Regions from separate parts of the Massilia sp. NBRC 108631 genome, predicted to be linked through region 3. Evidence: predicted binding sites of a transcription regulator. Region 3 holds the regulator's gene; each other region holds the start of a gene.
What was found. Region 3 encodes sigma-54, which starts transcription at its own class of promoters, with help from an activator protein. Its sites were predicted from a motif close to TGGCANGNAANCTGCTTT; they were not measured.
Positions count from the first base shown of each region.

Region 1: a site for sigma-54 is predicted at 1,899-1,916, ahead of AC6H42_RS13775 (urease accessory protein UreD). Genes of this name have one in related genera too.
Region 2: a site for sigma-54 is predicted at 1,286-1,303, ahead of AC6H42_RS32870 (PEP-CTERM sorting domain-containing protein). Genes of this name have one in related genera too.

Region 1 is NZ_BAAKJE010000125.1:8,425-18,242, forward strand. Features, by position in the region: gene ureC (urease subunit alpha) at 1-247, opposite strand, end outside; gene AC6H42_RS13765 (urease subunit beta) at 251-577, opposite strand; gene AC6H42_RS13770 (urease subunit gamma) at 588-890, opposite strand; gene AC6H42_RS13775 (urease accessory protein UreD) at 900-1,859, opposite strand; gene AC6H42_RS13780 (cation:proton antiporter) at 2,077-3,513, shown strand; gene AC6H42_RS13785 (hypothetical protein) at 3,577-5,208, shown strand; gene AC6H42_RS13790 (hypothetical protein) at 5,303-6,475, shown strand; gene AC6H42_RS13795 (hypothetical protein) at 6,472-6,699, opposite strand; gene AC6H42_RS13800 (DUF885 domain-containing protein) at 6,771-8,537, opposite strand; gene AC6H42_RS13805 (two-component system response regulator) at 8,546-9,818, opposite strand, start outside.
Region 2 is NZ_BAAKJE010000304.1:2,239-12,056, reverse strand. Features, by position in the region: gene xdhB (xanthine dehydrogenase molybdopterin binding subunit) at 1-596, shown strand, start outside; gene AC6H42_RS32870 (PEP-CTERM sorting domain-containing protein) at 672-1,250, opposite strand; gene AC6H42_RS32865 (MerR family transcriptional regulator) at 1,374-1,760, opposite strand; gene AC6H42_RS32860 (YceH family protein) at 1,846-2,523, opposite strand; gene AC6H42_RS32855 (glycerate kinase type-2 family protein) at 2,575-3,804, opposite strand; gene AC6H42_RS32850 (dicarboxylate/amino acid:cation symporter) at 3,938-5,302, opposite strand; gene AC6H42_RS32845 (tartrate dehydrogenase) at 5,371-6,435, opposite strand; gene AC6H42_RS32840 (LysR family transcriptional regulator) at 6,550-7,467, shown strand; gene cysE (serine O-acetyltransferase) at 7,478-8,221, opposite strand; gene rlmB (23S rRNA (guanosine(2251)-2'-O)-methyltransferase RlmB) at 8,350-9,096, opposite strand; gene rnr (ribonuclease R) at 9,152-9,818, opposite strand, start outside.
Region 3 is NZ_BAAKJE010000245.1:11,540-21,357, forward strand. Features, by position in the region: gene AC6H42_RS26255 (enoyl-CoA hydratase/isomerase family protein) at 1-647, opposite strand, end outside; gene hpf (ribosome hibernation-promoting factor, HPF/YfiA family) at 741-1,097, opposite strand; gene AC6H42_RS26265 (RNA polymerase factor sigma-54) at 1,165-2,655, opposite strand; gene lptB (LPS export ABC transporter ATP-binding protein) at 2,663-3,424, opposite strand; gene lptA (lipopolysaccharide transport periplasmic protein LptA) at 3,427-4,005, opposite strand; gene lptC (LPS export ABC transporter periplasmic protein LptC) at 4,020-4,613, opposite strand; gene AC6H42_RS26285 (KdsC family phosphatase) at 4,641-5,180, opposite strand; gene AC6H42_RS26290 (KpsF/GutQ family sugar-phosphate isomerase) at 5,180-6,178, opposite strand; gene AC6H42_RS26295 (monovalent cation:proton antiporter family protein) at 6,287-8,263, shown strand; gene AC6H42_RS26300 (GGDEF domain-containing protein) at 8,374-9,513, opposite strand; gene AC6H42_RS26305 (MOSC domain-containing protein) at 9,516-9,818, opposite strand, start outside.

The sequences.
Region 1 (9,818 bases), on a different contig from region 3:
TGACGATGCCCCAGTGGTCCAGGATCACCGCATTGGTGATGACGGTGTCCATCACCTCGGCGTGCGGGCGCTGCGACTGGCCCATGCCGTCGCGGATCACTTTGCCGCCGCCGAATTTCACTTCCTCGCCGTAGATGGCGTAGTCGTGCTCGATCTCGATGAACAGTTCGGTGTCCGCCAGGCGGATGCGGTCCCCGGTGGTGGGGCCGTACATTTCGGCATAGGCGGCGCGCGGGATGGTGGCCATGTTTTACGCTTTCGGCGGAGTGTCGGCCAGCTTGCCGTTGACGGCGCCGTTAAAGCCGTGCACCACGCGGTCGCCGGCCAGCTTCACCAGTTCGATGGTGCGGGTCTGGCCCGGCTCGAAGCGCACGGCGGTGCCGGCGGCGATGTTCAGGCGCATGCCGTAGGCTTTCCAGCGCTCGAACCCCAGCGCGGGGTTGACCTCGAAAAAGTGGAAGTGCGAGCCGACCTGGATCGGGCGGTCGCCCCGGTTGGCGACGACGACGGTGACGGTTTCACGGCCCTGGTTGAGGCCGATCTCTCCTTCTTCGAGCATGAATTCACCAGGGATCATGATGTGCTCCTTAAGGTATGGGGTGGTGTACGGTGACGAGCTTGGAGCCGTCGGGGAATGTCGCTTCGACCTGGATGTCGGGGATCATCTCGGGCACGCCCTCCATGACGTCGGCGCGCGTGAGGATCTGCGCGCCGTCGGACATGAGTTCGGCCACGCTGCGGCCGTCGCGCGCGCCTTCCATGATGGCGGCGCTGATCAGCGCCACCGCTTCCGGATAGTTCAGTTTCAGGCCGCGCGCGCGGCGGCGCTCGGCCAGCAGGGCGGCAGTGAAGATCAGCAGCTTGTCTTTTTCGCGTGGGGTCAGGTCCATATTCTTGTCCTAGGTGCGCCAGCTGCGCGGGTCGAAGGGGGCGCGGCCGAGCAGTGCCGGCCGCAGGGTGCGCCAGGCTGCCAGCATGATTTCACGGGCGGCCTCGCTGTCGTCGCCGAGGTAGCGCACGGCCAGCAGGCCTTTCATTTGGGTGGCGCCGAATACGGCTGCGCTGGAGGCGGCGCCGGGCATGGCGGAGCCGCTGCCGGTCGCGGCGGCGCCGTCGCGGCGGATGGCGGCCAGCACGCTGGCCGGCAGCGGGGCGCCCACCGCCAGCAAGGTGGCGCACACGCTATGCCCGTCCATGCCCAGCGGGCTGGCGATGCCGTGCGGCGTGAGCGCACCCTGCTCCCACCACAGCAGCCGCGCGCCCTGGCGGATGCGGGTGCGCTGCGCCACGCGGCCGCTGCGGAAGGTTTCGCCTGACGCGCGCCGGCCCATGCACAGGATTTCGCAGCCGATGTAGCTGGCCCCCGCCTCCAGCGTGATGTCCTGCGCCAGTTCCACGCGGGCGTCGTCAAAGAAAATGGTTTCCTGAGGCAGCCACTCGATGGCGGCGCCGGCGCCCGCGTGCAGGCGCACCGTCTGGCGCGACACCTTGCCGTTGGCCTTGTACCACTTGGCCGCGCCGGGGGTGGTCAGGAAGGCGTGCGCGCCCTCGCCCACCGTGGCGCCCAGTTCGAGCTTGTCGCCGCCGACCACGCCGCCGGGAGGATGGACGATGATGGCATGGCAGACCGCGCCGCCTTCCGGGTACAGCGGCTTCTGCAAGCGCAGCGGGCCGCTGTGGCGGCGCTCCACCAGGCGCGTGGTGCCCTGGTCGTCGGCGAACCGCAGCGACAGGCTGGCCTGCCACGGCGGATGCGCAGCGTCCGCCCCGGCCGGTGGGGCGACCGGGGCGGTGCTGGAGGCGCTCATCGCGCTGGTAGCGCTATACAGCGGGTCTGCGCTGGCGGCGGTGTCGGGCATGCGGCGGATTTCTGGTCTCGTTATGTACTGGACATGCATTACGCAAGTAGCATGCCAGCACTTGCGTGCTTTTACCTCGCCGCTGGCTGGACGGAGCGCACCAATTCGGACCGCACGCACCAACTTGGCGCAAGGCCGGTCCGCCCCCCTTCGCCCGCCGCCCGTCCCGCAGCAATGCCGCGCCATTGCAGCAAAGCACAGCGTATATTGTTCCAGCATGAGTACCACTCTCTGGTTCATCCTGATCGGCTGCCTGATGCTGGCGCGCGGACTGGCCGCCACCACGCTGGCGCGCCTGCCCGTCACCTCGGCTATCGTCTATCTGGGCGTGGGGCTGGCGCTGGGGCCGGCCTTCTTCGGCGTGTTCGCGGTCGATCCCTATGCCGAGGCCGGCGTGCTGGAAGTGATGACCGAACTGGCGGTGCTGATTTCCCTCTTTTCGGCCGGCGTGAAAATGCCGGTGCCGTTCTCGCTGGCGCGCTGGGCGCCGTCGTTGCGCCTGGCGTGGCTGTCGATGAGTATTTCGGTAGGGCTGATGGCGGCCTTCGGCACGCTGGTGCTGGGCCTGCCGCTCGGCGCGGCCGTGCTGCTGGGCGCCATCCTGGCGCCGACCGACCCGGTGCTGGCCACCGATGTGCAGGTGCGCCACGCCGGCGACCGCGACCAGCTGCGCTTCGCCCTGACCAGCGAAGCCGGCATGAACGACGGCAGCGCCTTCCCCTTCGTGATGCTGGGGCTGGGCTTGCTGGGCCTGCACGAGCTGGGCGACTTCGGCTGGCGGTGGCTGGCAATGGATGTCCTGTGGGGCACGATGGGCGCGGTGTTGATCGGCATCGCGGGCGGCGCGGCGCTGGCGCAGCTGGGCTGGGCGCTGCGCAACACCGATCCCAGGCACGACGTGCTGGACGACCTGGTGGGCCTGGGGCTGATTGCGGTGGTGTACGGCGCCTGCCTGTGGCTGCACGCCTGGGGCTTCCTGGCGGTGTTCTTCGCCGGCGTGGCGCTGCGCCAGCGCGAGCTGGTGCTGGCGGGCGCCGGCAAGGACCGCCATGGCTTGCTCAAGGAGCCCTGCGCGGGCCAGGCGGCGGCAGGCGCGGCCACGCAGCAAGCACCGGGCGCCGCCACGCTGGCAGCAACGGGCGCGGCGGCGGCCGCCAGCCAGGGCGAAGCACGGCCCGGCGCGTCCCATGCGCCGGCACCCACCGCTACCGCTGCCGGTCCCGCAGCGGCAGCGGCGGAAACGCCGGCCGAAGCGCCGCTCACCGTCAGCGGCGAATCGCTGATCTTCAAGGAGCACCTGGAGCGGCTGTCGGAACTGACGCTGGTGCTGCTGCTGGGCGGCGCCGTCACGGCGCAGGCATGGGATTGGCGCGCCTGGAGCACGGCGCTGTTCCTGTTTGCGGTGGCGCGGCCGCTGAGCGTCTACCTGGGCCTGGTGCGCTCCACCGTACGCGGCCGGGTGCGCGGCATCAGCGCCTGGTTCGGCGTGCGCGGCATCGGCTCCGTGTACTACCTGATGTACGCGATCAACCACGGCCTGCCCCAGGCACTGGCGCGGGAGCTAATCGACATCACGCTGGTGGTCATCATGCTGTCCATCGCGGTGCACGGCATCAGCGTCAAGCCCCTGTTCGACCGTTTCTGGAGCGACTAGGCCGGCCCTGCCGGAGTTGCCTATATGATATTATCCGCCCTTTCATCTTTCAGGCGAATCCGCATGCGCCCACCGGGCATTGCTTTATTACTGCTACTGCTGCAAGCATCCGCCGCAGCCGAAGTCGATGTCCAGCTGAAACTGCTGTCGCCTGAGGCGCTGGAAGTGAGCTACACGCTGCCCGCCGCATGCCGCGCACTCCCCTTCGCCAAGCATGGCGACGCCGGACGCGCCACGCGCGAAGCCTGGCAGGCGCTGGACGGCTGCGGCACGGCCGGCGCCGGCGAGCTCGCCCGCCAGGACGCCGCCTGCTCCACCCTGCGCTTCCGCGTGCCCGCCGCCACCCGCCAGGCCGGCTACCCGGCCGCCTTCCCGATGGGCCAGGGCTTGTACGCGCACCTGTCGAACTACGCCGTGGGCGACGGCTGCGGCAAGGTGAACTACCGCTTCGCCGCGCCCGGCATCGCCGTCAACGGCCGCAGCTACGAGCACGCCGCCGAGGCGCAGTCCGGCGCCGACACCGCCGCCCTGCTGCTGGCCGCCCCGCTGGCGCAGCCAGGCGCCGAAACGCCAAGCTACTTCGATCCGCGCCTGCCGGCGGCCACCGTGGCCCACATCGGCATGGTGGCCGCCGGCACGGTGGGCTACCTGCGCAAGGCGCTGCCGGACGCCGTCTTCCAGCGCCCCATCGTCGCCGCCGCCTACGTGGCGGCCCCGGGCGGTGTGTATATAGGCGGCGACGCCAGCGACGTGCTGCGCCTGGCGCTGTACAACTGGCCGCGCGCCCCTTCCGCCGCCGACCAGGCCAAGGCCACGCTGCTGGTGGCGCACGAATTCAGCCACCGCTTCCAGCTGCGCGACGCCGTCGACGACTATCCCGACGCGCGCCTGATCCACGAAGGCGGCGGTGAATTCCTGCGCTGGATGGCCTCGATCCACAACGGCTGGCTGACGCCGGCGCAGGCCGCCGAAGAACTGGACGACGCGTTGGCCACTTGCATCCTGTACAGCGAACCGAAAAGCTGGCGCGCACTCACGCCGCGCCAGGTCGGCGGCAACCGGCTGGAGTACAAGTGCGGCCTGCCCGCGTACGTCTACGCGCTCGCTGCGCGCCAGGGCCAGGGCAGCGCCATGGCGCGCATCAATGGCTTCTACCGCAGCCTCCGGCAAGGGGCCCGGCCCGATTTTGCCCACGCCATGGAATGCGGCGCAGGTCCGGCCGCAACCCCGGCCTGCCAGCCGCGCTGGCTCCCCAAGCTGCTGGGCGCGGACGGCTCCATGGAACAACAATGGGACTCCATGCTGGACCGCACTGCCCTGGCCACGCCGCAGCCGCCCACGCAAGCCATGCGCGACGCCATGGTGCTGCGCGCTGTCGTCAAGCTGATGCAGGACGATTGCGGCGGCCGCAGCGGCACCACCGAAACGCCGCACGGCGTCATCCTGGACGGCATGAAAGCCTGCAAGATCTTCCTGCAGGAAGCCCATGCGACCACCATCGAAGGGCTGCCCGTGTTCGGCCATCCCGGCACCGGCCAGGCGATGGCGGCGGCCTGCACCGCGCGCCGCCAGGTGCTGCTCGGCCTGCAGGACGGCGGCACGCTGGCGGTGCCGTGCCAGCACCCCTACCGCATGCGGCAACAGTTCCACCGCGCCGACATCGACAAGGTGCTGAACGCGCTGCGGGCTGGGTAAAGCGCAACAAAAATCTGCAGCACTATTGACGCATTCGTAGTCCCGCCAGCTAACGGCGTGAAATATTGGTCACTCCCCTCGTCCCGGAGTACCGATGATTTCCTTCCTGCATCAAGCCTGGCACAGAGCGGCCTGGTCCAACTGGCTATCGCTGCTGCTGCACTTCGCCTTCTTCTGGATGGTGGCGGCGGCCAGCTTTTCCGGCTATATCGGCAAATGGGGCCTGCGCGACAACACCCCGCGCTTCTCGCTCGAAGCCATGCTGGAGGCCACCGCCGACCGTCCCTTCGTTTACCGCCAGCTGCTGCCGCTGATCGCCAACGCCGCCGACCGGGCAGTGCCCGAGCACATCAAAGCCCGCGTGGCCGACAAGCTCAATCCCAGCAAGGTCTACGTCAAGACCTACGGCGCGGCACGGCCGGCCTACGGTTTCCGCTACGTGGTGGTGTACTACCTGTCGTTCCTGTCGCTGCTGGGCAGCCTGTTCCTGCTGCACCGCATCGCGCTGGACGCCGGCACGGGCCGGCTGGCGGCCATCTTCGCGCCGACCGTGCTGTCGCTGGCCTTCCCTTACATGCAAACGCTGGGCGGCTATTTCTACGACACCGCCGAACTGCTGTTCTTCTGCCTGGCCTACCTGCTGGTGTCGCGCCGCCGCATCGCGTGGTTCTTCGCCATGCTGATCCCGGCCACGCTGAACAAGGAATCGTTCTTCTTCTATATCATCACGCTGCTGCCGCTGCTGCTGGCCGCGTATCCGAAGACCAAAGCCGTCGCCGCCACGGCGGCGGCGGTGCTGGTGTCCGGACTGGTGAACGTGGCCGCCAAGCTGCAGTTCGCCGCGGCGGGCGGAACCCCGGTCGAGCTGCATCTGGCCGACAACCTGGTGGCCTACCTGTCGCCGCAAACCTATAGCCAGATGGAGCTAACGTACGGCATCATGGGGCCGCGCCAGGCTTTTGTACTGACGCTGGTGCTGATTGCCGCCGTGGTCACGCGCGGCTGGCGCGCCAGTCCCAAGCAAGCGCGCCAGCATATCCTGCTGGCGGCAGCCATCAACCTGCCGCTGTTCGCCGCCTTCGCCGCCGTGGGCGAGTTGCGCAACCTGAGCCTGATGTATGTGGGCTTTACGATTCTGATAGGCAAGGCACTGGAAGCCGAGCCCGTGGCGCAGCCGGTGGCGGTCAGGCAGGCCGGGCGAATCGTCCAGCCCGGGCACTTGCAGCAGGCGCCCGAGACGCCCCCAGCACGCCGCGAATCCAGCTAAATGCCGTACTCGGCGGCCGCTTTGGCGGCCCACACCGCCTGGTCGCGGCTGGGGAAAGGCTGGTCGTAGTCATCCACCTCGCCGTCCGGGCCGACAAAGCAGGTCCACCAGCCCGCGTCGTCATGCCGGATGGCAATGCAGTTCGGTTTGCAATGTTCCAGCACGGCTTCGCCATCGTCCAAGGTGACAATGGCAACGCCGCGGTGCGTGATTTTGCTTGCCATGGGGAGTCCTTTCAGTCGTCCCTACAGTGTAGTCCGCCCCGCGCGCGGCCGCAAAGCAAACCGTAGCGCGCTCACTCGTCCTTGGGATACGGGCTCTTGCCGCCTTCCGCGATGAAAGTATCGATGCGCGCATGCAGCACCGGCAGCGGCACCGAACCCAGGTTGAGCACCGTGTCGTGGAAGGCGCGGATGTCGAATTTCGGCCCCAGCGCCGCTTCCGCCTTCTTGCGCGCCTGCTGCACCGCCATCTGTCCCAGGTAGTAGGACAGCGCCTGGCCAGGCCAGGAAATATAGCGGTCCACCTCGGTGGTGACTTCGTGCTCGGACAGCGCCGTGTTCTCGCGCAGGTAGGCCTGGGCCTGCGCGCGGGTCCAGCCCTTGGCGTGCACGCCGGTATCGACCACCAGGCGCGACGCGCGCCAGGCCTGGTAGCTCAGCATGCCGAAAATTTCGTACGGCGTCTCGTAGATGCCCATTTCCACGCCCAGCCGTTCGGTGTACAGCGCCCATCCCTCGCCGTAGGCCGAGATGTAGGCGTTGCGGAAGGCCGGACGGCCTTTCTGTTCCAGCGCGATCGGCATCTGGAACGCGTGGCCCGGGGCCGACTCGTGCAGCGTCAGCGCCGGCAGGCTGTACAGGGGGCGCGCCGGCAGGTTGTAGGTGTTGACCATGTAGACGCCGGGGCCGCCGCGGCCGGAGGTATAGTACGGCGCAATGTCCGGCGCCACCGGAATGATGGCGAAGCGGCTGCGCGGCAGGTAGCCGAAGTAGTCGCCCACCTTGGCGTCGAAGCGCTTGGCCACGTAGGCCGCGCGCATCAGCAGCTCCTCCGGGGTGCGCGCGTAAAAGCGCGGGTCGGTGCGCAGGAACTGCAGGAATTCCGGCAAGCCGCCCTGGAAACCGACCTGCTTGATCACCTCCAGCATCTCGGCGCGGATCTTGGCCATTTCGGCCAGGCCGGTCTGGTGGATCTGCTCGGCGCTCAGCGATGTGGTGGTGTACTCGCTGATCTTGGACTGGTAATACGCTTTGCCGTCGGGCAGGCGCTCGGCCGCCAGCGCCTCGGCCGCGCCCGGCAGGTACTCGGTGCGCAGGAAGGCCAGCAAGCGCTGGTGGGCCGGCACCACCGACTCGCGCAGCGCCTTGAGCGCGGCGGCGCGCAGCTCGGCCTGGCGCGCGGCCGGGATGGCGGCCGGCATGTCCTTGAACGGCCGGTAGAAGGCCAGTTTCTCCAGCGTCTTTTCCTCGGCCACGGCGGCCACCGATTTGTCGCGTCCCAGCAGCGTCACGCGCGGCGGCGTGAAGCCGCGCTGCAGGCCCGCGCGCATATTGGCGGTGGCTTCGGCGAAGTAGCGCGGCATGTCGTTCAGCTGCCGCACGTAGGCCGCGTATTCGGCCTCGCTGCGGAAACTCTTGTCGGCCTCGCCGGCGATGTTGGACCAGAAGGCCGAATCGGAGTTGAGCGGCTTTTCGTATTCGCGGAAGCGCTGGTTCTCGATCAGCGCAGCGATCTGCGCGCGGTACACCGCGTAATCGATGCGCTGCGCCGGCTCCAGCGCGGCCACCGGGATCGCGTCCAGCCTGGCCAGCACGCGCTGCCAGTAAGCCAGGCGCGCCTGCTGGGTGGCGGCGTCGATGCGCGGCAGGTCGGGCCGGATGCCGTTGACGTCGTCCTCCTCGTCCTCCAGGCGCTGGGCCATGCGCCATTGCCACTCCTCGGTGTAGAGCGCCTTGAAGGCGGCGCTTTCGCCGGCGGCATGGGCGGGCAGCGCGGGAACGGTGGCAGCGCCCAGCGCCAACAGCACGCCGGCGGCCAGGGAGGCAGCGGTTCTCTTCATGGACTTCCTTATTCCGGTAACAGGTTGAGCAAGCGCTTTTCACGCAGCAGCGCGGTGTAGGCGCCGGCCGCCAGCGGCCGGCTGAAGTAGTAGCCCTGCATTTCGTCGCAGCCGTGCGCCGCCAGGAACTCGACCTGTTCGCGCGTTTCCACGCCCTCGGCGATCACGCGCATGTTCAGGTTGTGCGCCAGCGAGATCACCGACAGCGCGATGGCCGCGTCGCTGGCCTTGGTGGTCACGTCGTCGACGAAGGATTTGTCGATCTTCAGCACGTCGATCGGGAAGCGTTTCAGGTAGGCCAGCGAGGAGTAGCCGGTACCGAAATCGTCCAGCGAAATGGCCACGCCGATATCCTTCAATCGGCCCAGCGCGGCCACCGCCTTGTCCGGATCGCCCATCACCGTGCCTTCGGTGATCTCCAGCCCCAGCGAGGCCGGCGGCACGCCGTGGCGGCGCAGCGCCTGCTCCACGCTGGCCACCGTGCTGTCGTGCGCGAACTGGCTGCCGGCCAGGTTGACCGCCACCTTCAGCGTGCCCAGGCCCTGCGCCTGCCAGGCCGCGATCTGCGCGCACACGGTGTCCAGCACCCAGACACCGATGGCGGAAATCAGGCCGTACTCCTCGGCCAGCGGGATGAAGCGGTTGGGCGGCACCTGGCCCAGCACCGGGTTGTGCCAGCGCAGCAGCGCCTCCGCGCCCAGCATGGTCCCGGTGCGCAAGCACATCTGCGGCTGGTAGTGCACCTCGAACTCGCCGCGCGCAATGGCGCCGCGCAGCTGCGCCTGGATGGCCAGCTTGGCGCGGATGTCGGCGTCCATGCGCTCGGTGAAGAAGGCATAGTTGTCGCGGCCGACCTCCTTGGCGCGGTACAGCGCGGTGTCGGCATTGCGCAGCAGCTCGTCGAAAGTGCTGCCGTCGGCCGGGCACACGGCAATGCCGATGCTGGTGGTCAGTCCCAGGTGCTGGGTGGACAACTGGGGCGATGGCTGGGCAGCTTGCGCCGCCCCCTCGGCTGCCGCCATGGCCAGCGGCAAGCCGTCGCGCAGCCCGGCCAGGATGGCTTGCGCGGCAGCCACGGTGGCGCCCAGCTGGGCGTCGTCCGGCACGATGATCTGGAACTCGTCGCCGCCCTGGCGCGACACGGTGGCCCCGTCCGGCACGCAGCTGCGCAACAGGCGCGCCACCGCTTGCAAGGCCTGGTCGCCGACCGGCGCGCCGTAGGAATCGTTCACGCTCTTGAAGCGGTCCAGGTCCAGGCACATCACGCCCACGCACTGGCCG
Region 2 (9,818 bases), on a different contig from region 3:
TGGTGCAGAAGGCCTACCTGGCACGCGTGCAGCTGTGGTCCGACGGTTTCTACGCCACGCCGGGCCTGAGCTGGGACCGCGAGAGCATGACCGGCAACCCTTTCGGCTACTACGCCTACGGTGCGTCCGTGTCGGAAGTGGTGGTCGACACGCTGACCGGCGAATGGAAGCTGCTGAAAGTGAACGCGCTATACGACGCGGGCAATTCGCTGAACCCGGCCATCGACGTGGGCCAGGTGGAAGGCGCCTTCATCCAGGGCATGGGCTGGCTGACGACCGAGGAACTGTGGTGGAACAAGGCGGGCAAGCTGATGACGCACGCGCCGTCGACCTACAAGATCCCGGGCGTTTCCGACTGCCCTGAAGACTTCGACGTGCAGTTGTTCAAGAACCGCAATGCCTTCGACAGCATTCACCGCTCCAAGGCGGTGGGCGAGCCGCCGCTGCTGCTGCCCTTCTCGGTCTTCCTGGCCATACGCGACGCGGTGGCGTCGGTAGGCGACTACCGCATCAACCCGCCGTTGCGCGCGCCAGCCACCAGCGAAGCGATCCTGGATGCGGTGGAGGCCGTGCGCGAGCAAGCCGAAGCACAGTAGCCGGGCCTGGCGCCAAAAGAAAAAAGCCGCTGCGGAGATTATCCGCCAGCGGCTTTTTCTTATCGGCGCAGAAAATTACTGCTTGCGGCGGCGCGCTGCGGTCAATGCTGCCAGCGCGATGCCCACCAGCATCAGGCTGCCAGGTTCCGGCACGGTGCCGCCCTGGGCAGGTGCGCCCGCATCAACCGGCGTGTAGTTGAAGGTCGCGGTCACATAGGAATTGGCGCCGACAATGTTGACTTCGGAACTCAGGAACGCGTTCACACGCAGGAGTTGGTCGGACAACAGCCCAACCAGTTGCGAGTTGCTCAGGGTGAACGATTTGGTGAACTTGTTGTCGTGTGCGGTATAAGCAGTCCAGTCGTTGCCGCCGCCGTTGCCATTGCCGTTGTTGGTCTTGTAAGTGAAATCGCCGAAGGAAATGTTCTCAGCCGAGATACTCAGGAATTCACTGGCAGTGTTCGCGGAAAAGTCACCCCGCGCCGTCAGGGTCAGCGTGGCGCCGCCGGTGAAGGTCTTGGACAGGCCGGTGAAATCGAACACGAAGTCCTGGCCAGCCACGGTCTGGGTCTGCGTTTTGGTGATGATGGTCGAATGGGCGGCGAACGAGGCGGCAGACAGCAGCAGGGTTGCGAGTACTTTTGCAAATTTCATAACACTAGTTTCATAAAATAAATAGAACTTAGCATTAAGCAATAGTTATGCCAGCATCGCAACTCCTTGATTCTTAACGGGAGCGACTTCCTGAGTAAAAGTATGTGTAAAGTTTTCCGACAGCTATGGTGATTGCAGGTCAGTTTCCATATTGGAATACAGTGCAATTTTCTGGTGGAGATAGGCCAGCGTTTCTTGCATCGCCCTCACTTCGGCCTCGACGGCAGCCGTGTGCCGGACCAGCATGGCTTTGCGTTCGGCCACGCTGGCCGGCAGGTCGCCCTGCTCACGCAATTGCGCGTAATGCTGCATCTCCTCGATCGACATGCCGGTGGCACGCAGCCGCAACAGAAAAGCGATCCAGTTGAGGTCATCGGCGCGGTAAAGCCGGTGGCCATTGCTGCGGCGCGGAATCGGCTTGATCAAGCCGATCCGCTCGTAATAGCGCAGCGTGTGCACGCTGAGTCCACACGCTTCAGCCGTCTGTTGTATCGTCAGTGAAGCAGTCATGGGGGCAGGTCATGCACCTCCGGCCGAAGGACATACGCAGTGTATGTCATGGGCGCGAAGGGGCCTGAGGCAGGTTAAAACAGGGCTATTCGAACTGCTTCCTGAACGCTGCGAACTGGGCGGCAAGGTCGCTGAAGTCCTGGCGCAGCTGGGCCACTTCGGCTTCGAGCTGGGCGACGCGGCTGCCCTGCGCCGGGGTGCTGGTGCTGCCGCCGTAACTGGCGGCGGTTTCCTCGCGCGCCAGCGCTTCTTCACCCTGCAGCAGGTGGCCGTAGCGCGGCTCCTTGGTGCCCGGCGCCAGCGGCAGCTTGGCAGCCAGCGGCGGGTATTTGTCGATCAGGAACTGCAGCGCCTGCTCGACGTCGGCCACGGATTTGAAGTCGTGCAGGCGGCCGGTGCGGGTGCGGATTTCGCCGGCCGTCTGCAGGCCGCGCAGCATCAGGACGGTCAGCACGGCCACTTTGTCCTGCTCCAGCGACCACTTGATGCGCATGCGGTGCTCGTACTTGGTGACGCGCGCGCCGGCTTGCGTGATGCCGTTGACGAACTTGCGCTGCATGAGACGCTGCAGCACGTCGGCCACGGTTTCCTCGGAGATCGACATCACCGGGTCGCGGCTGGACAGCTGGTTGCAGCCGTTGGTGATGGCGTTCAGCGACATCGGGTAGTTGTCCGGCGTGAGGGCTTCTTTTTCAGCCAGCACGGCGAGCACGCGGGTTTCAAACGGGTCCAGCAGGTTGGGGTTGTCCGCTTCGTTGGTCATGCGTTTTCCTTCTTTCGACAAGTTGCATAGTCGAATTTACCATATTCCAGGTCAGGTAATCAGGATGGCGCGGAAGTCGTTGACGTTGGTGAGCGTGGGACCGGTGACGACGGAGTCCCCCAGCGCCTGGAAAAAGCCGTGGCCGTCGTTCTCGTCCAGGCTCAGCCTGGGACGCAGGCCCAGCTCGGCCGCGCGCGCCAGCGTGTCCGGCGCGAGGATGGCGCCGGCGATTTCTTCTACGCCGTCCACGCCGTCGGTATCGCCCGCCAGCGCGTATACGCCCTCCTGCCCTTCCAGCGCCACGCCCAGCGCGAGCAGGAATTCGACGTTGCGCCCGCCCCGCCCCTTGCCCCGCAGCGTTACCGTGGTTTCGCCGCCGGAGAGCAGGATGCAGGGCTTCTCGAAGGGCTCGCCGTGCCTGGCCGTGCTGCGCGCGATTCCCCCCATGACCTTGCCGACGTCGCGCGCTTCGCCTTCCAGGCCGTCGCCGAGCAGGTGGCAGCGCACGCCGGCCTGGCGGGCAACTTGCGCCGCCGCTTGCAGCGCCATGCGCGGCGTGACGGCCAGGTGCAGTTCGGAGGCGGCCAGGCGCTGGTCCCCCGGCTTGACGGTTTCTCCTTCGCCGCTGCGCAGCAGCGCCAGCACGCTGTCCGGCGCGGCGATGCCGTAACGCGACAGGATGGCCAGCGCGTCCGCGCAGGTGGTGGGGTCCGGCGCGGTGGGGCCGGAGGCGATGTCGATCGGGTCGTCGCCTGGGACGTCGGAGATCAGCAGGGTCACCACGCGGGCCGGGGCGCAAGCCGCCGCCAGACGGCCGCCCTTGATGGCCGAGATGTGGCGGCGCACGCAGTTCATCTCGGAGATGGTGGCGCCGCTGGCCAGCAAGGCCTGGTTGACGGCCTGCTTTTCGGCCATGGTGATGCCGGGCGCGGGCAGCGGCAGCAGCGCGGAGCCGCCGCCGGAGATCAGGCAGATCACCAGGTCGTCCCGGCCCAGTCCTTGCACCAGCTCCAGCATGCGCTGGGCGGCACGGTGGCCTGCTTCGTCCGGCACCGGATGGGCCGCCTCGGCGATGTCGATGCGCTCGCACGGCACGGCATAGCCATAGCGGGTGACCACCAGGCCTTCCAGCGGGCCGGGCCAGTTGCGCTCCACCGCCTGCGCCATCGCCGCGCTGGCCTTGCCCGCGCCGATCACAATGGTGCGCCCTTGCGGCGCCGGCGGCAGGTGCGGCGGTACGCACAGCGCCGGCTGGGCGGCGGCGATTGCTGCGTCGAACATGGCGCGCAACAGCAGGCGCTCCCGCCCGCCGAAGCGGGGGCCGGGGCCGGCGGCAATGCTGCCTTCCCCGGCTGCGCCACAGGCAGCCGCCGCGTCGTGCACACGCACCTCGCCGTGCGCCGCTTCGATCAGCTTAGCCATGGCGCACCGCTCCTTCCATGGCCATGCGCACCACCGGCTGCGGCGCTTCCTCCCGCTCCGTGGCGACGGGCTCGCCGTACAGCACGTCCATGTCGGCAGTGCCGTTCAGCACCGCATCCGCCCGCACGCGGTCCAGGCCGCCGACCCAGCGCGCAATCGCCATGGTGCCGACCGCGTTGCCGATGGTGTTGGTGATGGCGCGCGCTTCGGACATGAAGCGGTCCACGCCCAGCAGCAGCACCATGCCCTCCACCGGTATCTTGCCCATGGATGCCAAGGTGGCCGCCAGCGTGATGAAGCCCGAACCGGTCACTCCCGCGGAACCCTTGGAGGTCAGCATCAGCACGCCCAGCACCAGCAACTGGTCCATCAGCGTCAGATGGGTGTTGGTGGCTTGCGCAATGAAGATGGCGGCCATGGTGTAGTAGATGCATTGCCCGTCGGGATTGAAGGTCAGCCCGGACGGCACCACCAGCCCCACCACCGGCTTCGAGCAGCCGACCTGCTCCAGCTTGTGCATCAGTTGCGGCACCACCGATTCGGACGAGCTGGTGCCCAGCACGGTGAAGATCTCCGCGCGCAAGTACTTCAGGAACCTCCACAGGCTGAAGCCCGAGAGCCGCGCCACCAGGCCCAGCACCACGAACACGAACAGGAAACAGCTCAGGTACATGGTGCCCATCAGCTGCGCCAGCTTGGCGATGGACGAGAAGCCGTATTTGCCAACCGTGAAGGAGATGGCGCCGAACGCCGCAATCGGCGCCACCCGCATTACCAGGCCAACGATGTAGAACATGGCGTTCGAAAAGCTCTCCAGGAAGCTCACCACCGGCTTGGCGCGGCTGCCCAGGTGCGCCAGCGCCACGCCGAACATGATGGAGAACACCAGGATCTGCAGGATCTCGTTCTTGGCGAAGGCGTCCACCACGCTGCCCGGTATCATGCCCAGCACGAAGTCCATGAAGCTGGCCGGCTTGGCGGCGGCCGCGGTGTAGGTGGCAATGCTCTTGGTGTCCAGCGTGTGCGGGTCGATATTCATGCCCACACCGGGTTCCACCAGGTTTACCGCCAGCAGGCCGAGGCCCAGCGCAAAGGTGGACATCACCTCGAAGTAGATCAGCGCGCGGCCGCCGACGCGGCCCAAGTCCTTCATGCTGTCCATTTTCGCGATCCCCAGCACCACGGTGGCGAAGATCACCGGCGCGAACACCATCTTGATCAGCTTGATGAAGGCGTCGCCGAGCGGCTTGAGCTTGGTGCCCAGCTCGGGATCGAGCACGCCGAGCACGATGCCTGCCGCCACGGCGATGAGGACTTGCACATATAGCGTCCCCAGGAACTTGCGGGTTCTTTTCATGATCAGTCTCCAGTTATGAGTGAGCGTGCGGCGGCTCTCGGGCCGCCTTGGCACGCGGGTGGCTTGCTTTATTGGCCGGCGCGGATGTAGCTGCACACGGCGCGGGTGACATCGGCCGTGCTGGCCGTGCCGCCCAGGTCCGGCGTGTGGACTTTGTCCGCCGTCACGGCTTCAATCGCCTTCATCAGGCGCCTGGCGGCGCCCTCCTCGCCCAGGTGCTCCAGCATCATGGCGGCGGTCCAGAAGGTCGCCACCGGGTTGGCGATGCCCTTGCCGGCGATATCGAAGGCGGAGCCGTGGATAGGCTCAAACATCGACGGGAAGGCGCGCTCCGGGTTCAGGTTGGCCGTGGGTCCGATGCCCAGGCTGCCCGACAGCGCGGCGGCCAGGTCGGACAGGATGTCCGCATGCAGGTTGGTGGCAACGATGACGTCCAGCGTTTTCGGCTTCAGCACCATGCGGGTGGTGACGGCATCCACCAGTTCGCGGTCCACTTTTACGTCCGGGAAGCCGGCGGCAACTTCGTAGAAGATCTCGTCCCACATCACCATGCCGAAACGCTGCGCGTTGGACTTGGTGACCAGCGTCAGGTGCTTGGCGGGACGCTTCTGCGCCAGCTCGAACGCGAAGCGGTGGATGCGCTCCACGCCGGCGCGGGTGAACACGGCGGTCTCGGTGGCCGTTTCGATCGGCAGGCCGCGGTGGGTGCGGCCGCCGTTGCCGGCGTACTCGCCTTCGGAGTTTTCGCGCACGATCACCCAGTCGATGTCCTCGCCTCCTTTCAGCGGGCTGGTCACGCCCGGCAGCACGCGCGCCGGACGCACGTTGGCGTACTGGTCGAAGCCCTGCGCGATGGGCAGGCGCAGGCCCCACAGCGACACGTGGTCCGGCACCTGCTGGCTGCCCACCGCGCCGAAGAAGATGGCGTCGAAGGCCTTCAGCTGTTCCAGGCCGCCTTCGGGAATGTAGTAGCCGTGCTCCAGGTAGTAGTCCGAACTCCACGGGAAGTGTTCGATGTCGAACTTGAAGCCGCCGTCGTGGCTGGCGAGCGCGTTCAGCACTTCCAGGCCGGCTGCGATGACTTCGGGACCGATGCCATCGGCTGGGATGGCGGCAATTTTATGGATGCGCATGGGTATCTCCTCAAGTTTTGTATGGGATGCAACAGCACCGTGAACACAGTGTAGTGCTGCGCCAAACCCATGGAATACGTGTAAAGTTACGCTAATTGTTCCCTGGAGTTAAAGATGATCGATCCATCCGAACTGGCGTTTTTTGTCCAGATCGTCAAGGAGGGCAGCCTGTCGGGCGCGGCGCGCGAGCTGGGTGTCACGCCCGCGTCGGTCAGCAAGCGGCTGACCAAACTGGAGCAGGAACTGGGCGTGCCGCTGCTGAACCGCACCACGCGGCGCCTGAGCGTCACCGACGCGGGCGAGCTGTATTACGCCAACGCGGTGCGTATCCTGGGCGAGCTGGAGGAGCTGGAGCGGCAGCTGTCGCAAGACCGCGCCGCGCCCAAGGGCCTGCTGCGGGTGAATGCGCCGCTGGGCTTCGGCCGCACCTACATCACGCCCATCGTGTCCAACTTCGTCAAGCGCTACCCCGAGGTGGAGGTGCAGCTGCAGTTGAGCGACCATCCGCTGAGCCTGGTGGACGAGTCATTCGATATCGGTATCCGCTTCGGCGAAGTGCCCGATGCGCGCGTGGTGGCGACCAGGATCGCGGCCAACCGGCGGCTGGTGTGCGCGGCGCCGTCTTACCTGAAGCAGCACGGGCTGCCCAAGGTGCCGAACGACCTGGTCAAGTTCAACTGCATCGTGCTGCGCCAGAACGACGCGGCTTACGGCACCTGGCGCTTTACCAAAGGACGGCAGACCGAGACGGTGAAGGTGCGCGGCACCTTGAGCAGCAACGACGGCGAGGTGGCGCTGAACTGGGCCCTGGACGGCCACGGCCTGCTGCTGCGGGCGGAATGGGATATTGCGAAGTACCTGCGCTCGGGGCGCTTGCAGATCGTGCTGGAGGACTACGCCACGCCGCCGGCCGACATCCACGCCATCTACCCGGAGAAGCACAAGCTGTCGTCCAAGGTGAAGGTGTTCGTGGAATTCCTGGCGGCGAGCTTCCCGGGTCCGGCGGGGAAGAAGCCTGCCTCCGCCTGGTAAGACCTGGCAGTTATTCGACCAGCTTGTTCAGCTGGGCGGAGTTGAACTTGTCGCACGCGGGCACGGATGGGCAATCCAGCCCCGCCGCCTTCATGGTGGCGGCCATGCGCTCGATCTGCAGCTCCTGCGCGGCGGCCTGGTCGATCAGCGCGCGCAGCGCCTTGATGAGCGGATCGTCGCCGTTGGCGGTGATGCCGTAGGCCGAGAACAGCTTGGCGGACGGGCTGACGCTGACGGCATCCTTGTCGATGATGTGGGCGGGGTTGCCGACCGCCGTGGCGCCCGCCGGCACGGGTTTCAGCAGCACGGCATTGGAGCCGACCTTGGCATAGTCGCCCACCGTAAACGCGCCCAGCACCTTGGCGCCGGCGCCGATGATGACGCCGCGCCCCAGCGTGGGGTGGCGCTTGCTGCCGGTGTGCAGCGAGGTGCCGCCCAGCGTGACGCCCTGGTAGATGGTGCAGTCGTCGCCCACCACGGCGGTTTCGCCGATGACCACGCCGAAGCCGTGGTCGATGAACACGCGGCGGCCGATCTCGGCACCGGGGTGGATCTCGATGCCGGTGATGATGCGGGCCAGGTAGGAGATAAAACGTCCCGGCCATTTCAGGCCGCGCGTCCAGCACCAGTGCGCCCAGCGGTGCAGCACGATGGCCTGCAAGCCCGGATAACAGGTCAGCACCTCCCAACCGTTGCGGGCGGCAGGGTCGCGTTCGATGATGCTGTTGATGTCTTGGCGCAGATTGCGGAACATGGGGGTGCAGGATGGAAGCCGATACTCAATGGTAGCGTATTCGGTTCGGAGTTGCTTGGGGGGCGCGGAGCCAGGGGCGGATACCTGGGGTCAGGCCCGACGGGCCCGCCCCCGGCAGCCGGGGCTGCTTAGCCTTCTTTGACCAGGCGCTGGCGGCGCGCCTCGTACAGGCAGACGCCGGAGGCGACCGAGACGTTCAGGCTCTCGACGGTGCCGAACATGGGGATGCTGACCAGCATGTCGCAGGTCTCGCGGGTCAGGCGGCGCATGCCCTCGCCTTCCGACCCCATCACCAGCGCGGTCGGGCCGGTGAAGTCGGACTGGTACAGGTTCTTCTCGCCGTCGTCGGAGGTGCCGATCAGCCAGATGTCGCGGTCCTTCAGGTCGCGCAGCGTGCGCGCCAGGTTGGTCACGGTGATGTAGGGTACGTTCTCGGCCGCGCCGGACGCCACTTTGGCGGCGGTGGCGTTCAGGCCCACGGCGCGGTCCTTCGGCACGATGACCGCGTGCGCGCCGGCGCCGTCGGCCACGCGCAGGCAGGCGCCCAGGTTGTGCGGATCGGTAATGCCGTCCAGCACCAGCAGCAGCGGCGGGCCTTCGATGGCGTCCAGCAGCTCGTCCAGGTTGCGCGCCAGCGAAATCTGCTGCGCGAAGGCGATCACGCCCTGGTGGCGGTGGGTGCCGACGATCTTGTCGAGGCGGGTGGAATCCACGGGCATCACGCGCACGCCGAGCGACTTGGCGTTGGCCACCAGGTCGGTCATGCGACGGTCGTTGCGGCCCACGTCGACAAAGATTTCCTCTACCGAGGAAGCTTCGTGGCGCAGGCGCGAGGTGACGGCGTGGAAGCCGAAAATCATTTTGTTCTTGGACATGCTTTTCTTCTTGAGGTGCCGCCCCGCAGGGAACCGGGGGGCGGCGGGTTAATGCTTAGCGCTTCTTCTTGCTCTTGCTGGCAGGCTTGGCGGCCGGTGCTGCGGATTTGCTGCGCTTCGGCTTGGCGGCCGACTGGCCGGCGGATTTGCTCTGGCTGCCCTTCGATTTGGTGGCGGCCGGCGTCCGCGACTGCACGCTCGGGCCAGGCTTGACGTTGGTGCGGGTGTCGGGCTTGGACGGCTGCTTGCGGTTGCGGCCGCTGCCTGGCTCGTCGCCCGAACCCGGGCGCACGCCGGCGGCATCCTGCTCGGCTTGCGCCAGGCGCAGGTCGATCTTGCGGGTTTCCAGATCTACGCGCACTACCTGCACGTTGACCTTGTCGGTCAGCTGGTAACGCTTGCCGGTGCGTTCGCCTTTCAACTCATGGCGCGCTTCGTCGAACTGGAAGTAGTCCGCGCCCAGGTCGGTAATGTGCACCAGGCCTTCGACGAACAATTCCTGCAGTTGCACGAAGATGCCGAAGGTGGTCACGCCGGTGATCATGCCGGTGAATTCTTCCCCCAGCTTGTCCTGCATGAAGTAGCACTTCAGCCAGGATTCCACGTCGCGCGAGGCTTCGTCGGCGCGGCGCTCGTTGGCCGAGCAGTGCACGCCCAGCGCATCCCACACGGTCAGGTCGCCGGCCGCTTTGGGCTGCTTGCCTTCGGCCTTGTCCTTGGCT
Region 3 (9,818 bases):
TCGATTGCTTGCGGCAGTTCGGCGCCCGGCACCGCCTCCAGCAGGTCGCGCAGCGCGTCCCAGGCATCGGCCGGCACATAATGGTCCGCCAGGCCCACGTACAGCGCGTCGGCCGCGCCCACGGTCAGCCCGGTCAGGCCCAGGTAGCGCCCCAGGCTGCCCGGCGCGCGCGACAGGAAATGGCTGCCGCCCACGTCCGGGAACAGGCCGATATTCACTTCCGGCATGGCCATCTTCGTGCGGTCCGTGACGATGCGCACGCGGCAGCCCGGACCGCCCTGCGCAATGCCCATGCCGCCGCCCATCACCACGCCGTCCATTAACGCGATATACGGTTTAGGGTAATAGTGGATCAGGTGGTTGAGCGCGTACTCCTCGGTGAAGAAGTCCTCCAGCAGCGCGCTGCCGCCCTGCGGCGTGGCGTTGCCCACCTCGTGGAAGAAGCGGATGTCGCCGCCGGCGCACAGGGCCTTTGCGCTGCTGCTGCGGATCACCACGGCGGCGACGCTGCTGTCGCCGCGCCAGTCCAGCAGCACGGCGGTCAGGCTGCGCACCATATCGAGGGACAGGGAATTGAGCGCCTTGGGGCGGTCGAGGGTGATGAAGCCGGTGCCGTTGGCAACCTGGGTAAGGACGTGCTCGCTCATGCTGGATGTCTCTGGAATTGTTAGAGCCCCATTTTAGCGCGGCCGCAAAAAAGGGCGCCAGATGCGCCCTTTGTTGGGAGTGCCGGTGACCCGTTATGCGGTCGGGGCAGGTTCGTACGTGTCCGGGAGGTGCTTGATGGCGTCGTGGCCATGCTCCTGCACCTTGGCTTTGTACTTCATCACTTGGCGGTCCAGTTTGTCGATCAGCGTATCGATGGCAGCATACAGGTCTTGCGACAGGCTTTCCACGTACACAGTCTTGCCGGACATTCGCAGGTTGATCTCGGCCTTCTGCCTTTTGTCTTTCTCGGTGAGGTTATCTACAGTCAGGATGACAGCAATATCAATAACTTGATCGAAATGGCGCTTGACCCGTTCCAGCTTGTTCTGCACGTATTCACGGATGGCGGGGGTCACTTCGAGATGATGTCCACTGATGGTGAGATTCATACACACTCCTAAAGATAAGGGTTCGTACGCTTTGGTGTTTTTGGCGCGCAGGGGAACCCAAGTAAAACTACAAAGCTTTACGCAGACTTACCGGAGGGATTTTCAAGGCTTCGCGATATTTGGCAACAGTCCGTCGCGCAATTACCATGCCCTGTTCACCCAGCATGTCCGCAATCTTACTGTCGGATAAAGGATTTTTCGGGTCTTCAGCTCCTGTCAATTGCACAATCAGCGCCCGTATCGCCGTCGAGGATGCTTCTCCTCCTGCTTCGGTGGCGACGTGACTGCCAAAGAAATATTTCAACTCAAACATCCCATGCGGAGTCAGCATGTATTTCTGAGTTGTTACGCGAGAAATAGTGCTCTCGTGTAGTCCCAGTGTATCAGCAATTTCACGCAACACAAGGGGTCTCATGGCAACGGCGCCATGGCTGAAAAAGTTCTTTTGTCTTTCTACTATCGCCTGCGCCACGCGCAAAATGGTGTCGAAACGCTGGCGCATATTCTTGATCAGCCACTTGGCTTCCTGCAGCTGCGCGCCCATGGCCGACTCGCCCTTGCCCTGCTTGAGCATGTTGGCGTACAGCGCGTTCACGCGCAGGCGCGGCATCACGTCGTTGTTCAACGTGACCTGCCAGCCGTTGCGCGCCTTCTTCACGATCACGTCCGGCACCACGTAGTCGGATACGTCGGAGGCGAACTCGGCGCCCGGATGCGGATTGCACTGGCGGATCACCGCCTGCGCTTCGCGCAGGTCTTCGTCGTCGCAGTCGAGGGCTTTTTTCAGCTTGTTGAATTCGCGCTGCGCGAACCAGGCCAGGTGCTTTTCCACGATGCAGATGGCCATGCGGCGCGTCACCAGCGGCACCCCGGGCATGCGCTTGATCTGCAGCGCCAGGCACTCGGACGCGCTGCGCGCGCCCACGCCGATAGGGTCGAAACTTTGCAGCAGCGTGAGCGCCGTCTGCAGTTCCTCGAGCTCCACGTCCGCCTCTTCCGGCAGGCGCGCATGGATTTCCTCCAGCGGCTCTTCGAGGTAGCCGTTTTCGTCCAGCGCATCGATGATCAGTTCCATCAGCACGCGGTCGCGCGGCTGCTGCACGGTCACGCGCATCTGCTCCATCAGGTGCTCGCGCAGGGTGCAGTGGCTCGCTTCGAGCTGCGGGCGCGAGTCCTCGTCGTCCGGCGCCTTGCTGCGGCCGGCGTCGCTCCAGTCGGTATCGGCCTCGGCGCCGCTGGCGCTGTCGCCGTCGCCGCTGGCGCCCTCGAAGGGATCGCCCTCGCCGGCCGGTGCGCTGTCCTGCGCCGGTGCGCCCACTTCGGCCGGCGAGGCGTCCGCGCCGGTGGACTGGGTCGGGTTGATGGCGCCGTCGCCCAGCAGCCGCAGCGAGCGGTCCAGCGGGTCGTCCAGCCGTTCCAGCAAGGGGTTCTCGCCGAGCAACTGCTCCAGTTCCTGGTGCAGCTCCAGCGTGGACAGCTGCAGCAGTCGAATCGACTGCTGCAGTTGCGGCGTCAGCGCCAGGTGCTGAGAGGTGCGGAGTTGCAGTGACTGTTTCATGGCGGGCTTACATGCGGAAGTGTTCGCCGAGGTAGACGCGCCGCACCGATTCGTCGGCGATGATATCGTCCGGACGGCCGGACGCCAGCACGCTGCCCTGGTTGATGATGTAGGCGCGGTCGCAGATGCCCAGCGTCTCGCGCACGTTGTGGTCGGTGATCAGCACGCCGATGCCGCGCTCCTTGAGGAAGCGCACGATGCGCTGGATCTCGATCACGGCGATCGGATCGACGCCGGCAAACGGTTCGTCGAGCAGCACGAAGCGCGGGTTGGTGGCCAGCGCGCGCGCGATTTCCACGCGCCTGCGCTCGCCGCCCGACAGCGACAGCGCCTGGTTCTCGCGCAGTTTCTCGATTTGCAGGTCGGCCAGCAGGCGGTCCAGGCGCTCGTCGATCTCGGCCTTGCTCAGTGCCTTGCCGTTTACGCGCTGGATCTCCAGCACGGCGCGGATGTTGTCCTCCACCGTCAGCTTGCGGAACACCGACGCTTCCTGCGGCAGGTAGGACAAGCCGAGCGTGGCGCGCTGGTGGATCGGCATGCTCGACACGTCCACGCCGGCGATATCGATGCTGCCCGCGTCCGACGGCACCAGGCCGACGATCATGTAGAAGGAGGTGGTCTTGCCGGCGCCGTTCGGGCCCAGCAGGCCCACCACTTCGCCGCATTCCACCTGCAGCGACACGTCGTGCACCACCTGGCGCTTGCCGTAGCTTTTCTGCAGGCCGCGCACCACCAGGGTGCTGGTGCAGCTTGGGATTGCTTCAGCCATCGTTATTTCCCCGCCGGCGGCTGCTGCGCCGGCACGGCCGGGGCGGCTGGCTTGGGCGTGGACGGCTGGATCACCATGGTGCCGCGCCCGCCGCCGGTCTTGCCTTCGCCGCTGACGGTGTTGCGCACGCTGAACTGCTCGCGACGGCTGTCGTAGGAAATGAATTCGCCGGCCACCTCGTCGCTCGGCTTGCTGCCTTCCAGGCGGCGCACCTTGGCGCGCGAGAACAGCTTCACCAGTTCGTTCTTGCCGTCGTACTCGATGCGTTCGGCTTCGCCTTCCATCCACTGGTCGCCTTCGCCGTCGCGTTTCTGGCGGAAGGTGGTGGGCTTGCCGCCGGCGCTGGTCAAGGTGACATACTGGTAGCCTTCCGGATCCTTGGTCACCACCGCCTTGGCCGCCTTCATCAGCAAGGTGCCGCGCGTGAGCACCACATTGCCGGTGAAGGTGCTGATCTGCTTGACGTCGTCGACGTCCGCGTTGTCATAGTCGATCAGCGTGGGCTTGGTGGAGTCGGCCTTCTCGGCCTGCACCAGTCCGGCCGCGCACAGCAGCAGCGCCGAAATCAGGAGTTTTTTCATCGTCTGTCCATTCACTATTTAGTTTGCGGCGGCGGATACACAATCCGGCCGCGTCCATTCAGCGACACCTGGCGCGTGGCGTTGTTCGCCTTCATGCCGGCGCCGGTCGCCGTGGCGCCGCCCTGCACGATCTGCACCGGCTGGTCGGTTTCCATGCGGTCCTCGTCCGGGTAGACGGTGAGCGCCTGCGTCGTCATCTGCATGGCCGGGCTCTTGCCCTGGGCCGCGCGGTCTATCTTCACATTGCCCTTCAGCTGCACGCGCGTGTTGTTCTCGTCCACGCGGGCGCGCTCCGCCGTCATGTCCATCGGCGGATGGGTGCTGCTCAAGTTGCGCACCATCGGCTTGTCGATCTCCGAGGCGTCGTCGATCGGGCGGTGCACCAGCTTGTCGCCCGACACGATGTAGCTCGGCTTGCCTTCCTTGGTCATGCGCACCACGCTGAACTGCTCGATGATGTAGTCGGGCTCGTTCAGGCGCTTGTCGGCCAGCATGTCTTCCTCGCCCCGGTTCAGCAGCTGCAACAGCCAGAACGTGCCAAAGGCAACAAACACCGCGATCACCAGGGTGATGCTCAAGCGCCAGCGGTGCGCAGTACGCTTACGCATGGTTAAATCTCCGCATCATCTACCTTCTCAGACCAGGAACTGGGCCATGACCTTATCGTAATTGCCGGTGGCGCGCAGCACGAATTCGCACACCTCGCGCACCGCCCCGCGCCCGCCGTGGGCCTCGGTCACGTGATGCACCCGGCTCAGCACATCGGCGCGGCCGTTCGGCACGCCCACCGCGAAGCCGACACGCTTCAGTATCGTCAGGTCCACCACGTCGTCGCCGATAAAGCACACCTGCCCGGCCTGCAGGCCGGTCTTGGCCAGCAGGTCGTTGAACGGGGTCAGCTTGTCGTGGCCGCCCTGGTGCACGAACTCGATGCCCAGGTCGCGCGCGCGGGCCGTCACCTGCGGCGAGCGGCGCGCGCTGATGATGGCCGTCAGGATGCCGGCCTCCTGCAGCAGCTTGATGCCCAGGCCGTCGTGCACGTTGAAAGTCTTCATCACTTCCCCGTCCGGGCCGTAATGCAGGCTGCCGTCGGTGAGCACGCCGTCCACGTCGAAGATCATCAGCTTGATGTTGGCCGCGCGTGCCACATTTTCAAGATTGTAGGCCTTGTTCATCAGATCACCTTGGCGCGCGTCAGGTCGTGGATGTGCAGCGCGCCGGCCAGCTTGCCCTCGGCGTCCACCACCAGCATTTGATTGATGCGGAACTGCTCCATGATGGCCACCGCGTCCACCGCCAGCTTGTCCGGCGAAATGCTGCGCGGATTGGCGTGCATCACGTCGCGGATGATCACCTTGCTAAAGTCCTGCACTTTTTCTATCATGCGGCGCAAGTCGCCGTCGGTAAACACGCCCACCGGGCGGTTGTCGGCATCGACGATGGCGGTCATGCCCATGCCCTTCTGGGTGATTTCCAGCAGCGCGTCCGGCAGGCGGGTGTCCAGGCCCACGGACGGAATCGCGTCGCCGCTGCGCATCACGTCGCGCACATGGGTCAGCAGGCGGCGGCCCAGCGCGCCGCCCGGGTGCGAGCGGGCGAAGTCTTCTTCCTTGAAGCCGCGCAGGTCCAGCAGCGCCACGGCCAGCGCGTCGCCCAGCGCCAGGGTGACGGTGGTGCTGGCGGTGGGCGCCAGGTTCATCGGGCAGGCCTCCTTGGCCACCGACACGTCCAGGTGCACGTCGGCCAGCTTGGCCAGGCTGGAGCCGGGCTTGCCGGTCATGGAAATAAGGGTGCTGCCCATGCGCTTGACCACCGGCAGGATGGCCATCAGCTCCGCGCTTTCGCCGGAATACGAGATGGCGATGAAGGCGTCTTCCGCCGTCACCATGCCCAGGTCGCCGTGCGCCGCCTCGGCCGGGTGTACGAACAGGGCCGGGGTACCGGTCGAGGCCAGCGTGGCGGCGATCTTGCGCGCGATGTGGCCGGATTTGCCGATGCCCGACACCACGACCCGGCCTTTGCAGTTCAGCAGCAGCGCGACCGCCTTGCCGACGCTGTCGTCGGTGGCCAGGCGCGCATGCATGGCGGTAATGGCGTCCGCCTCGATCTGCAGGGTTTCTCGGGCCAGCGCCAGCGCGCGTTCGGCCGTGTTGTTGTCAAAAGCTTTCAGCATGGGAATTCCATCGGTTACACTCATGCCGGAAGTATAGCCGAATTGCGAAAGCAAAAAACTTGCCAGTCCCAACAAACAACGGGATCAGCCCTTAAATGGAACCGCCGCATGTTTTCACCGCTTGAACTGACCCTCTTGCTGCTCGGCAGCGCCGTACTGGGCGTGGTGGCGTTCCGCATGATGCACCTGCCGCCCATGCTGGGCTATCTGACGGTGGGCATCCTGATCGGGCCGCACGCGCTGGGCCTGGCCGAGCAGAGCGAGGCGAGCCATATCCTGGCCGAGTTCGGCGTGGTGTTCCTGATGTTCTCGATCGGCCTGGAATTCTCGCTGCCCAAGCTGATGGCCATGCGCGGCATCGTGTTCGGGCTGGGCATGGCGCAGGTGACGGCCACCATCGCCGCCACCATGCTGCTGGGCTGGCTGCTGGCCTGGCAGCTGCCCGGCATCAACATCAGCTGGCAAGCCTCGTTCGCGCTGGGCGGCGCGCTGGCCATGTCGTCCACCGCCATCGTGGTGAAGATGATCACCGAACGGCTGGAGCTGGAAAGCGAACACGGCCGCAAGATCATGGGCATCCTGCTGTTCCAGGACCTGGCCGTGGTGCCGCTGCTGATCCTGATCCCCTCGCTGGCGAAAAACCCGGACGACCTGCTCGAAACGCTGGCCTGGGCCGGCGGCAAGGCCGTCATCGTGCTGGTGCTGCTGCTGTTCGTTGGCCAGAAGCTGGTGCGCGGCTGGTTCGCCATCGTGGTCAAGCGCCGCTCGCAGGAGCTGTTCATGCTGAACCTGCTGCTGATCACCTTGGGCGCGGCCTGGATCACCGAGAAGGCCGGGCTGTCCATGGCGCTGGGCGCCTTCGTGGCCGGCATGCTGATCTCGGAAACCGAATACAAGCACCAGGTGGAGGAAGACATCAAGCCCTTCCGCGATGTGCTGCTGGGGCTGTTCTTCATCAACGTCGGCATGCTGCTCAATTTGCGCCTGGTGCTGGAGAACTGGTGGCTGGTGCTGGTGCTGCTGGCCGGGCCGGTGCTGCTCAAGTTCGCGCTGATCGCCGGGCTGGCCAAGCTGTTCGGCTCGTCCGACGGCGTCTCGATGCGCACCGGCCTGGCGCTGGCGCAGGCGGGCGAATTCGGCTTCGTGCTGCTCAACCTGGCCGGCGGCGTGGCGCTGATGGACCCGTTCATCATCCAGGTGGTGCTGGCGTCGATGGTGCTGTCGATGCTGCTGGCGCCGTTCGTCATCGACCATTCCGACAAGCTGGTGATGAAAGTGTCCAGCAACGAATGGATGATGCAGTCGCTGGCGCTGACCAAGATCGCCACGCGCACCATGAGCACGCAAAAGCACGTGATCGTGGCCGGCTTCGGGCGCAGCGGCCAGAGCCTGGCCACGCTATTGAGTGAAGAGGACATCGCCTACCACGCACTGGACCTGGACCCGGAGCGGGTGCAGGAGGCGCAGACGGCCGGCGCCAACGTATCCTACGGCGACGCCGGGCGGCGCGAAAGCCTGATCGCGGCCGGCATCTACCGCGCCAGCGCGGTGGTGATCACCTACGCCAGCACGCCGTCGGCGCTGCGCGTGCTGCACCTGGTGCACGAGCTGGCGCCGGCGCTGCCGGTGATCGTGCGCAGCCATGACGATACCGACCTGGACCGCCTGAAAGCGGCCGGCGCGGCCGAAGTGGTGCCGGAACTGATGGAAGGCAGCCTGATGCTGGCCTCGCACGCGCTGGTGATGCTGGGCGTGCCGCTGCGGCGCGTGGTGCACCGCGTGCAGGTGGCGCGCGAAGCGCGCTACGCGTCGCTGCGCGGCTGGTTCCACGGCGCCAGCGACGCCGGCGAGGACGACGACATGCTGCGCCTGCACTCGGTCACGCTGGGCGAGAACGCCAGCTGCATCGGCAAGATGCTGGGCGAGCTGGCGCTAGGCGAAGCGGGCGCCGAGATCGCCTCCATCCGGCGCGGCAAGAGCGGCATCGACGCCACGCCCGGCACGGTGCTGCAAGCTGGCGACGTGGTCGTGCTGCGCGGCGCCGCCGACGCCGTCGCCCGCGCCGAAAGCCAGCTGCTCGCCTGATTCCGACAACCCTTCCAACTCTCCTACAACCGGCCTGAGCCGCATTGCACCAACCTCGGGGTCAGACCCCGAGGTTGGTGCAATGCGGCTGAGCTTGCTTTAGCGGGGTATCAGGCGTCGGGACGGTAGGGGAGCACGCGGTTGCGGCCGCTGTCCTTGGCTTGGTAGAGCGCGGAGTCGGCCTGGGCGATCAGTTCCATGGCGGCGGCTTCGGGCGTGGCGCCGGCGTCGCTGCGGTCCAGGCAGGCCACGCCGATCGAGGCGGTGATGGAAACCCGCACGCTGGGCGACACGTCTATCATGCTGGCGGCTATGCCGGCGCGGATGCGCTCGGCCACAAAGGTGGAGCTGTCCAGGTCGGCGTTGATCAGCAGCACCACGAACTCTTCCCCGCCGAAGCGCGCCAGCGCGTCCGACAGTCGCAGCTCGGCCTTGATGCGCTGCGCCACTTCGCGCAGCACTTCGTCGCCGCCCTGGTGGCCCACCGTGTCGTTGACCCGCTTGAAGTGGTCGATGTCGATGTACATGAGGGAGATGTCGTAGGCCTGGCGCCGCGCGCGCGCAATTTCCTCCAGCAGGCGCCGGTCCATATAGCGCCGGTTGTAGACGCCCGTCAGCGAATCGGTCAGGCCGATGTACTTGAGCATTTCGTTGGAGATCACGTTCTCCAGGCAGATGGCGATGATGGATGCCATGTGCTCGATGAAGTCGGTGCCCAGGCTGGGCGTGAAGCGCGTGGGGTCCACGCTGCCCAGGTTCAGGCTGCCGATGATGCGCTTGTTGCGCAGCAGCGGCACCAGCGCCACGCTTTGCAGCCCTTCCGGCGGACGCGGAAAGGCGTGGCCGTGCTTGAAGGCGTCGTACATGCCCAGCAGCGGCCGGGGGATGGGCGAATAGGCGTTGCGGCGCCCCAGGTCGAAGCCCAGCCCGTCCACTTCCTCGACGAAGAGCAGGTCCGGGAACTCGGCGAAATTGACGCCCAGCTTGCCCATCACGGTGTGGATGTCGCCGCCTTCGTCGATCAGGGTCAGGGTCACCGCTTCCAGTTCCGAAATGATGGGCAGCGTGCGGAAGATGGTGCCCACCAGTTCCGGGAACGTGGAGGCGCTGACGATTTCCAGGTCAAAGGCCTGGTGCCGCATCATGATGTTGTGGTTGCGCTCGGCCTGCTCCAGCAAATACGCCATGCGCGTGCGCAGTGCCTGGTTTTCCGCAACCAGGTCGCTTGCTTGGGGCTGTTTGCTGGTCATGGCTAGAACGCCAGGTTGACGTCGATTTCCTGGCCCACGCGCAATTCCTGGCCATCGCCTTCGAGCAGGATGCTGTTCATGCCGAAGCACAGCGCGCCGTCCACCTCGGGCTTGGCGCGGTAGCCGGCCATGATGTCGAGCGGGTCGGGACCGAATTCGCCGGTGGCCTGGTCGATCGAGGGCATGGGGCAGCGCGGACAGGGCTTGACCGGTTTCAGCACGGCGCCGCCGACGCGGAAATCTTCGGCGTAGTCTTCTTCGAACGCTTCGATGCCGTCCAGCACCAGGTTGGGACGGAAGCGGTT